2 regions of the Ruegeria sp. CL7 genome follow, and region 1 is predicted to be linked to the other one. Evidence: riboswitches for the same ligand, from Rfam matches in the RefSeq annotation. Region 1 holds a riboswitch; the other holds the start of a gene.

Region 1 (4,212 bases):
CGCCACATGGGTCAGGCGAATAACGGCCATTTCAGCGGCCATCATGGCGTTGGGCGCAGCCGAGACTTCCTCGAGCGCCTTCAGCAGCATTTGCCACATCCGGGTTAGAACCCGCATCGGCAGAGCCTCGGCCATGTGTTGGCCCCGGGTCCGTTCGTCCGGAGAAACCGTCGGATCCTGCGCCGCGTCAGGCGTGATCTTCACGACGGACACCCAATGCGTGATCTCGGCCAGATCGCGCAGCACCGCCAGCGGGTCTGCGCCTTCGGCGTATTGGCCGCTCAACTCGGTAAGTGCTCCGGCGGCATCGCCGCGCAGGATCATATCCATAAGGTCCAGAACCCGGCCACGGTCTGCCAGTCCAAGCATTGCACGGACCTGATCGGCGGTCGTCTCGCCAGCCCCATGCGAAATCGCCTGATCCAGCAACGAGGTCGCATCCCGGGCCGATCCTTCCGCTGCTCGGGTGATCAGCGCCAGCGCGTCTTCGGCGATCTGGGCGTTTTCCGCTTCGGCGATCTTGCGCAGCAGGCCAATCATGTCTTCGGGTTCGATCCGGCGCAGGTCGAAACGCTGGCAGCGGGACAGCACAGTGACAGGGACTTTGCGGATTTCAGTGGTTGCGAAGATGAACTTCACATGCGCGGGCGGTTCTTCCAACGTCTTGAGCAGCGCGTTGAACGCACTGGTCGAGAGCATATGAACCTCGTCGATGATATAAATCTTGTAACGCGCGCTGGCGGCGCGATAGCGGACACTGTCAATGATCTCGCGGATGTCGTTGACGCCCGTACGGCTGGCGGCGTCCATCTCCATCACGTCGACATGGCGGCCTTCCATGATGGCGACACAATGTTCACACTGACCGCAGGGTTCGGTCGTGGGGCCACCGGTTCCGTCGGGTCCGATGCAGTTCATCCCCTTGGCGATGATCCTTGCGGTCGTGGTTTTGCCGGTGCCGCGAATACCGGTCATGATGAAGGCCTGCGCGATCCGGTCGGCCGCGAACGCGTTTTTCAGGGTGCGCACCATGGCATCCTGACCCACCAGATCGGCAAAGGTTTCCGGGCGATATTTGCGGGCGAGAACCTGATAGGCGGGGCTGGAGCTGTCTGTCATGTCTTCTCGTTGGGATTCGGTGCTTGGGCACAGCGTAGTGGCCACCGTTGCCCGCGTCCACAGCGGGGCGCGATGATTTTTGATTTAGAAACGAGTCGCTTTCGCACTAAACTGCATCAGCGGATTTAATGGCTCATTTTTGTATAGAGTTCTTTGGGGAGGACAGGATTCATGTCGCAGTTGGTGATCTACGCCCTGCAAGTCGGTGGCGGAACGCTGGCGCTGACCTCGATGCCCGGACGCGGCGGAGATTACTCCAGCGATCTGGATATGATCGCAGCCTGGCAGCCGGGGCTTGTTGTTTCGATGACGACGGATGTCGAAATGCTTCAGGACGGGGCGCAGGAATTTGGAAGCGATATTCAAAGCCGCGCCAGCCGATGGGTTCACCTGCCGATCGAAGATTTCGGAGCGCCGACAAAAGCGATTGATGACGCGTGGCCGTCCGTCAGCGCCGCGGCCCGGCACGCGCTGTCCGGCGGAGGTCGCGTATTGGTACACTGCCGCGGGGGCTGTGGCAGGTCAGGTATGATTGTCCTGCGGCTGATGGTCGAATGCGGCGAAGGCGCGGACACGGCGCTGCAACGATTGCGGGCGGTGCGCCCTTGCGCCGTCGAAACGGATGCGCAACTGGCCTGGGCCTCTCGGCGTGCCCAGGCACAGGTCAGTCTGGACTCAGATTGAAATCTGCGCGGGCGCGCAAGCAGGTTTTCGAGGCCGGATCGTAGAAACTTCGATCATCGCGCAGGGTGGGGTTTTCACGACGCCGGATGGCATCGCACTGAACGTGTTTCCGAAGATCAGGTCGGCATAGCCGTTCAGCGGCTCAATCGCGGTTTCGGGCTGCGTCCCGCAAAAGACACGAATGCGGTCTGATTGCGCGCGGAAAATTGCATGACATCCTTCGCTGCAATGTGACAGCGCGCTGCTGCCCTCAATCTCGAAATCGTCACTTGTGGCCGAGGTCGCCTGGGCCATGGCTTCGGATATCGAGCGCGCCAGCCGCGCCAAAGCGGGACAGGTTTTGCCCGTCCGCTGACATACTGTTGCACTGAATTCATGTGTCTTTGTCTTCCAGATCATCCTGCGCCCTCCGCGCTTGGTGGACAGGATATTTGGGACAGGTGGGACAGCGTGATGCCGTCAGGACCTGCCCGGACACCCCGCCCGAGTTTCGGTTTCGTTTCCGATGGCAGGTCTCCTGACTTGCGGGTCATCGCTTTGCCGACCTTCCCAGCCTTTGGGCCAGTGGTGTTTCGGCATCGCTTACCGCTTACAGTTGCGGGGGCAGTCGCGGATTTGGTTGTTGCCTGCATGACCAGACATTACCGCACCGTGTTCCCTTTTCATTCCGACCCCTTGTGGAGGCCGGAAACCATCACACAACCGCTAGCGTTTGAGCACGCATCGAGTCAAGCCGATCTTTTGACCGGACGCTTGGTCATGCTGGATACGGTGTTGGTTCATGCATAGTGTCGAGGGCGTTGAGGTTCGGAAACCGGATTTACCAAGCGCAAAGCCAGAGATCATGTTGGACACAGAGCAAACGGTAATGACCGAAGAATTTCGCTTTCCGTCCGGGCAGAAAACACTGTCTGCCCGGTTGTACAGCCCGCTGTCTTCGCCCGAAATCGTCGTCGTGCTGAACAGTGCAACGGGTGTGCCGCGCGATTATTACCGTCATTTCGCACGATGGCTTGCTGCCGAGCAGGGTATGGCCTGCCTGACCTATGACTATCGCGATTACGGGCATTCCTTGACCGGCCGCCTGAAAGATTCGCGTGCGACCATGGCGGATTGGGCCTTGATCGACATGCCCGCGGCACGGGCAGAAATGCGCAGACGGTTTCCCGATTCGCAGCATTGGACCATCGGCCATTCGATCGGCGCGATGTTGGGGCCTGTGCAGCCGGATATCGATCTGATTGATCGCATGATCTGTGTGTGTTCGGGGCTGGTAACCCTAAGCGACCATCCATGGCCCTATCGTGGTTTGGCAGGATTGTTCTGGTATGGTCATGCCCCGCTTTTGGCCCGAGCCCTTGGCTACCTTCCCGGAAAGGCGATCGGGTTCGGCTCGGATCTGCCGGCATCGGTCTATTGGCAGTGGCGCAAATGGTGTACGGCGCCTTTGAACTATGTGCCTGAAATCGGGCATGAGTTACCTGCGGCGCAGTGGAAGGATTCTGGAACGCCCGTGGATTTGTTCACCTTCGAGGACGACCAGATGGTGCCGCCGGAAGCGGTTTGGCGGCTTGCGGATCTTTACGGCCCCGATGCCAACCGCCACCTGCTGAGCCCTGCCGATTTCAGGTTGCCTGAGGTTGGTCATATCGGAGCATTTGCCCGGCGCAATGCAGCGGTTTGGCCGCGACTGATCGCTTGATCAGACGCGGCGCAGGACGGGCCGGGCACCGTCCAACGATCACCGGTTGCGAAGTTTCTTTTCCTTCATGACGCCACGGACCATCTTGCCGAACGCTTTGTCCCGCGCCCGGGACTGCGCGACGGTTTCAGAATTGCGCTGATCTTCGCGCCGAAGCTTGCGCCACCGGTCCAATCGAGCCGGATCAAGCGTGCCGTGGCTTATTGCCTTTTGCACGGCACATCCGGGCTCGGAGCTGTGCTGGCAATCCGAAAAACGGCAGTCCCGGCTCAACTCGGCAAGGTCCGAGAAAACGTCGTCGATCCCGTCCCGAGCGTCCAGCAGGCGCAACGCGCGCATTCCGGGTGTATCGATCAACCAGCCACCGTTGCGCATCCGGTGCAATGCGCGTGCGGTCGTCGTGTGCCGGCCCCGCGCGTCATCCTCGCGAATGTCCGAGGTGGCGAGATCCTGATCGGTCATGGTATTGGCAAGTGTCGTCTTGCCAACGCCCGACGATCCAACCAGCGCTCCGGTCTGGCTTTTGGGGCACCACGACAGAACCTTTTCAACCTCTGCCGGGTCCAGCGCGTTGATCGCCAGAACCGTCAGGAACGGATCCAGAGATTGCACCTGCCCCGAGAAACTGTCGGGGTCCGCCGATTTGTCGGCCTTCGTCATAACAACGACCGGGTAACACCCGGCCTGATGCGCGAGCGCCAGATATC
Region 2 (4,212 bases), on a different contig from region 1:
GTCTCGGCAACCTTGGCCGTCACGCCCGAGGTCGCGAACAGGATTTCGGCGCTGCTGTCGTCGTCCAGAACAACGTCATCCAACTCGGGCTGATCCGCCTCGGTTTCCACCGGCGCGCCGAAGCTTTCCTGATGGTAGTTGTTCATATCAAAACCAAGACCGGCCAGCGCGTCGCGCACCGCTTGCATGAAGGGCTCGGGACCGCAGCAATAGACTTCGCGCTCAAGGTAATCCGGCGCCATCAGGCCCAGCATCAATTGGTTGAACTGCCCCTGATATCCCGTCCATGGGCGGTAGCGGTCCGGCTCTTCCACCACGAACTTCAGGTCCAAACCATCCGTGCGGCTGGCCATCTGTTCCAAGCGCTGGCGGAAGATGATCTCGGATGGCCGCTTGGCGCAGTTGATGAAGACAACGTCCAGATCGCGGCCTTCGTCCCACATGCAGGTGGTCATTGACATCATCGGTGTGATGCCTGAGCCAGCCGAGATAAACAGGAACTTGCGCGCATCGCTCAGTGCGTTGGTGAACAGGCCCGCAGGCCCAATGGCCTTGAGCCGCATGCCGGGTTGAAGATTGTCCAGCATCCAGCGCGTGCCGATACTGTCGGGTTGCGCTTTGGCGGTGATGGTGATCGACCGCGGCCGCGATGGCGACGATGAGATCGTGTAGGTGCGATACACGACTCCCCCGGGCTGGCCGGGCGCCGGAATCTCGAGCGTCAGGAACTGACCGGGGTGATAGGCGAACTGCGCCCCAGAGGGGGCCCGGAACGAAAAGCTGGCGGTGTTCGGCATCTCGGGCACGACCGAGACACATTCCAGCATCTCTCCATCCTGCCAAACGGCTGATGAAAGCGTGTCCAGATCTTTCATCAGACTTACTCCGCCGCCATGTAGTCAGGGGTCAGGCGGGCCGACACTGTGCTGCAATACCAATCCACGAATTGCAGTACGCCGGATTCCTGAATGGCTGAATACGGGCCGGGCACATAGGCCGGGCTGTTGATGCCCTGCTGGTTGTCCTCGACCACCTGACGGTCTTCGTCATTCGTGGCGACCCAGACTTCGGTCAGGCGTTTCACGTCGTAGTCAACGCCTTCAACCGCATCCTTGTTGACCAGCCATTTGGTCGTGACCTCGGTCTCTGTCGGGCTGATCGGCGTAACACGGAAAACAATCGAGTGATCGGCAAGAAAGTGGTTCCACGTGGTCGGATAGTGGAACTTCAAAAGCGATCCCGCATCCGCAAAGGGCGACCGGCCCAACCAGCGGCGCACGGCGGATTTCCCGTCCATCGTATAGCTCTCGGCGCCTTCTTTCAGCGGTATCCGCGCCAGACGGAATTGGCCGTCCTCGTGCAGATAGAACTGCGATGGCATACCCGCTGACTGGCACCTGTCGAAATGGGCTTGCATATAGGCTGGGGTTTCACCGCCTTCGATCCCCGTCACGCCCGGATCATCAGGGAAGGTCCGGCACAGCGCAGGGTGGTTGCCGCCGCAGTGATAGCACTCGCGATTGTTTTCCCAGACCAGTTTCCAGTTGCCGTTCTCGATGATCGAGCTTTCGAATGCGACCTTGGCATTCGCAAGATCATGCGGCTCAAGATACGGGCGCGCGATATTGGCAAACGTGTCAAAATCCGGGGCGACATCCGCCAGACAGATATAGACCAACCCGGCAAGCTCGCGGCAATGAACCGTCTTCAAACCATGCTGTCTGGGATCAAACTCTGGCCCCATGTCGCGGGCCCACAGCAAAGAGCCGTCAAGCTCGTAGGTCCATTGGTGATACGGGCAAACCAGCTTCGGCGCGTTGCCTTTTGCCGCCTTGCATATGATCGAGCCGCGATGGCGGCAGGTGTTGTGAAACGCCCGGATCTGGTTGTCGGCGCCGCGCACGATGATCACGCGATAGGCACCCACGTTGTACGTTACATAGTCGCCGGCTTTCACCAGTTCACAGGCCGGAATGGCAAAGAGCCATTCGCGATAGTGGATGGTTTCCAGGTCGGTCTGAAAGATCTCGGGGTCGGTGTAAAAGGCCCGTTCCAGAGCATAGCCCGGGATTCGACGCGCCAACAGGTTTTGGACATTGTTCACTTCTGGCTCTCCTGCCGCGCCCCGCGGCATTGCTTGGGCAGATGACAGGGAGGAACCGTCCGGAGGCGCGCGAGGACCACGTCCGAAACCCGTGCCCCCACCGCCACCCGCGGTTTGACATATCTGCAAGGCTGGTTTCCGGACTTGAAAGGGGCTTGCACCCGGTTGCGACACCTTCCCGGGATCCTCGTCCCAGTGGTTGATTGTCGAACCTGACCTTCCTTACCGTTGCGGGGGCAGCGCCGGAATTCCACCGGCTTCCCAATTCTCCGCGGTCTGAGAATCAAACAGCGGCACCTCACGATGGCAGCCTACTTTCTACCTGCTTGGGCGCTGAAATGCTTGCGACATTTCCGGTTTCAAAACAGACATGGAAATTTTCCGGCTGAGTGGACGGCGCCGGGATCACGGTCCTTGGCACAGGGGCATGGCAAGCCCGCCAGCACGGCGTTCTGCAGGGGCCAGTGGGCTTTGCGATGGATGCGGCCACGTCTGACATCCGCGCCGTCAAATTGTCCCCCAGCCGTGACAGCGAAGGCCCGGCTGCTCTGCACAGAAACGAAACGCTGCACGTCGCCTGAGCATGGCTGGAAAAGAGAGAGTCAGGCCAAGTGAAGGAGGTTTGCAGCAAACCCTTTTGGGTGAAGTTGATCCGTTTGGGATAGTGCTGGCTTGCCATGAGGCAGGTGAAGAAGGCGAATATCCGTCATGCGAGAGTTGTCAGTCCATCCTGTCAACGGACGGTAGAAAACCTCATTTTGTCCATAAAAAATTGTCTTTTTCGGGAAAAACCATTACGTTTTCCGAAAATGGTGGAAAACACCGGAGGCAGTAAGAGAGCAGATGCCAAAACCGAAAACAGGTGTTTTGCGGACAACAGTTCCTTCGCGCCTCATGGGAAAACGGGATGGTCTGTTTTTCCTCTGGGGGCAGATAGAACGCGCGCGCTTGAAGGTCGAGGGCGGCGAACGCGCCGAGGGCGCAGCCTCGGACGGGCCAAGGGCAAACACGGCCGGTGAGGTCAAGGGATCGACGACAGCATTGGTGGACGAGTTTATTTTCTACTGACTTTTGTGATGAAACCGGGCCTGACGGCCCTATTTCTTCTCGAAGAACAGGATGACTTCACCCAGACGGACGCCATAGCGTGAGACATACGCGCGGTTCAGCAGACGGTCGTCGTCCAGCAGCCACATCCAGTCGTCGAATTTGACACGCATGGTCCCGTCCTTGATCGGCAGGTCGATCTTGTATTTCCAGTTGAACGTATCCCCGCGTTCAATCCCGCTGGCGGTGCCCAGCACGCCAGGCGCCGTACCGGTCCACGTATCCTCTCCGGTTTTGGTCAATGTCCAGATGCGTTGTTCCGTCGCGCCATCGTCGTAGACGAAGTCTTCGACCAGGGTCAGGGTTTCGCCGTCCCATGTTCCGTCGATATCAACCGTGAATCTGCGGGGGATATTTCCCAGAACATCCTGAAACTGACCGTAGGCCACTGTTTTACCCTCAAAAAACTCTTCCAGGTTCAACTGTCGGTCCGACAGAAACGTTTTTGGTACCTTCGGTTTGCTGGAGCAGGCCGCCAGAATTGCAAGGCTTGCGATGGCAATGCAGGCGATGAAAGAGCGAAAGGTGATCATTGCAACGGCTTCCCTTCCGAAGTCGCGTCATACCCGTTTGACCCACTTGGATGCATCGGTTTCGATCTGGGGCTTGGACGCATTGTGGCGATCAGTTCCGCGACCTTGACGCCAAACTTGCGCATCTCGGACCGATTCATGATGACGCCGGTTTCTGTCAGGTACATCCAATCGGTGACATCCAGTGTGTGTCCACCAGCGTCATCTGGCAGAATGATACGATAGGTCAGTTTTACCGTGGACCCCGAGATAATGCCCCGACCTTCGCCCACGATATCATCCGCCATTGCCGTGAATGTGTTGCCAGTTCCCAGCGTCAGGTACCATTTGCGGGTCATCTGTTTTCCGTTGGAGTAGGTGAAGTACTCGGTCAGCGTGCCCGAGTTGCCTTGCCATTCGCCGGACATGCGCGCGACAAAGCTGTTCGACATTTTGCCGTTGGGGCCATAGATCAGGCCCTCGGACAAG

What was found. Region 1 has a riboswitch for cobalamin ahead of ACR0LI_RS20020 (hypothetical protein). Riboswitches for the same ligand answer to the same signal wherever they lie in the genome.
Region 2: it holds a riboswitch for cobalamin, as region 1 does, so the genes downstream of both, ACR0LI_RS16495 (aromatic ring-hydroxylating oxygenase subunit alpha) here and ACR0LI_RS20020 (hypothetical protein) in region 1, are expected to answer to the same signal.

The regions. Positions count from the first base shown of each region.
Region 1 is NZ_JBQFPQ010000014.1:8,294-12,505, forward strand. It holds gene ACR0LI_RS20010 (DNA polymerase III subunit gamma/tau) at 1-1,152, opposite strand, end outside; gene ACR0LI_RS20015 (protein-tyrosine phosphatase family protein) at 1,291-1,803, shown strand; gene ACR0LI_RS20020 (hypothetical protein) at 1,795-2,202, opposite strand; cobalamin riboswitch at 2,294-2,514, opposite strand; gene ACR0LI_RS20025 (alpha/beta hydrolase family protein) at 2,672-3,505, shown strand; gene rsgA (ribosome small subunit-dependent GTPase A) at 3,545-4,212, opposite strand, start outside.
Region 2 is NZ_JBQFPQ010000007.1:153,627-157,838, reverse strand. It holds gene ACR0LI_RS16500 (FAD-binding oxidoreductase) at 1-875, opposite strand, end outside; gene ACR0LI_RS16495 (aromatic ring-hydroxylating oxygenase subunit alpha) at 881-2,134, opposite strand; cobalamin riboswitch at 2,217-2,420, opposite strand; partial or broken gene ACR0LI_RS16490 (IS5/IS1182 family transposase) at 2,494-2,646, shown strand; gene ACR0LI_RS16485 (hypothetical protein) at 2,948-3,172, shown strand; gene ACR0LI_RS16480 (DUF3833 family protein) at 3,202-3,744, opposite strand; gene ACR0LI_RS16475 (DUF3833 domain-containing protein) at 3,741-4,212, opposite strand, start outside.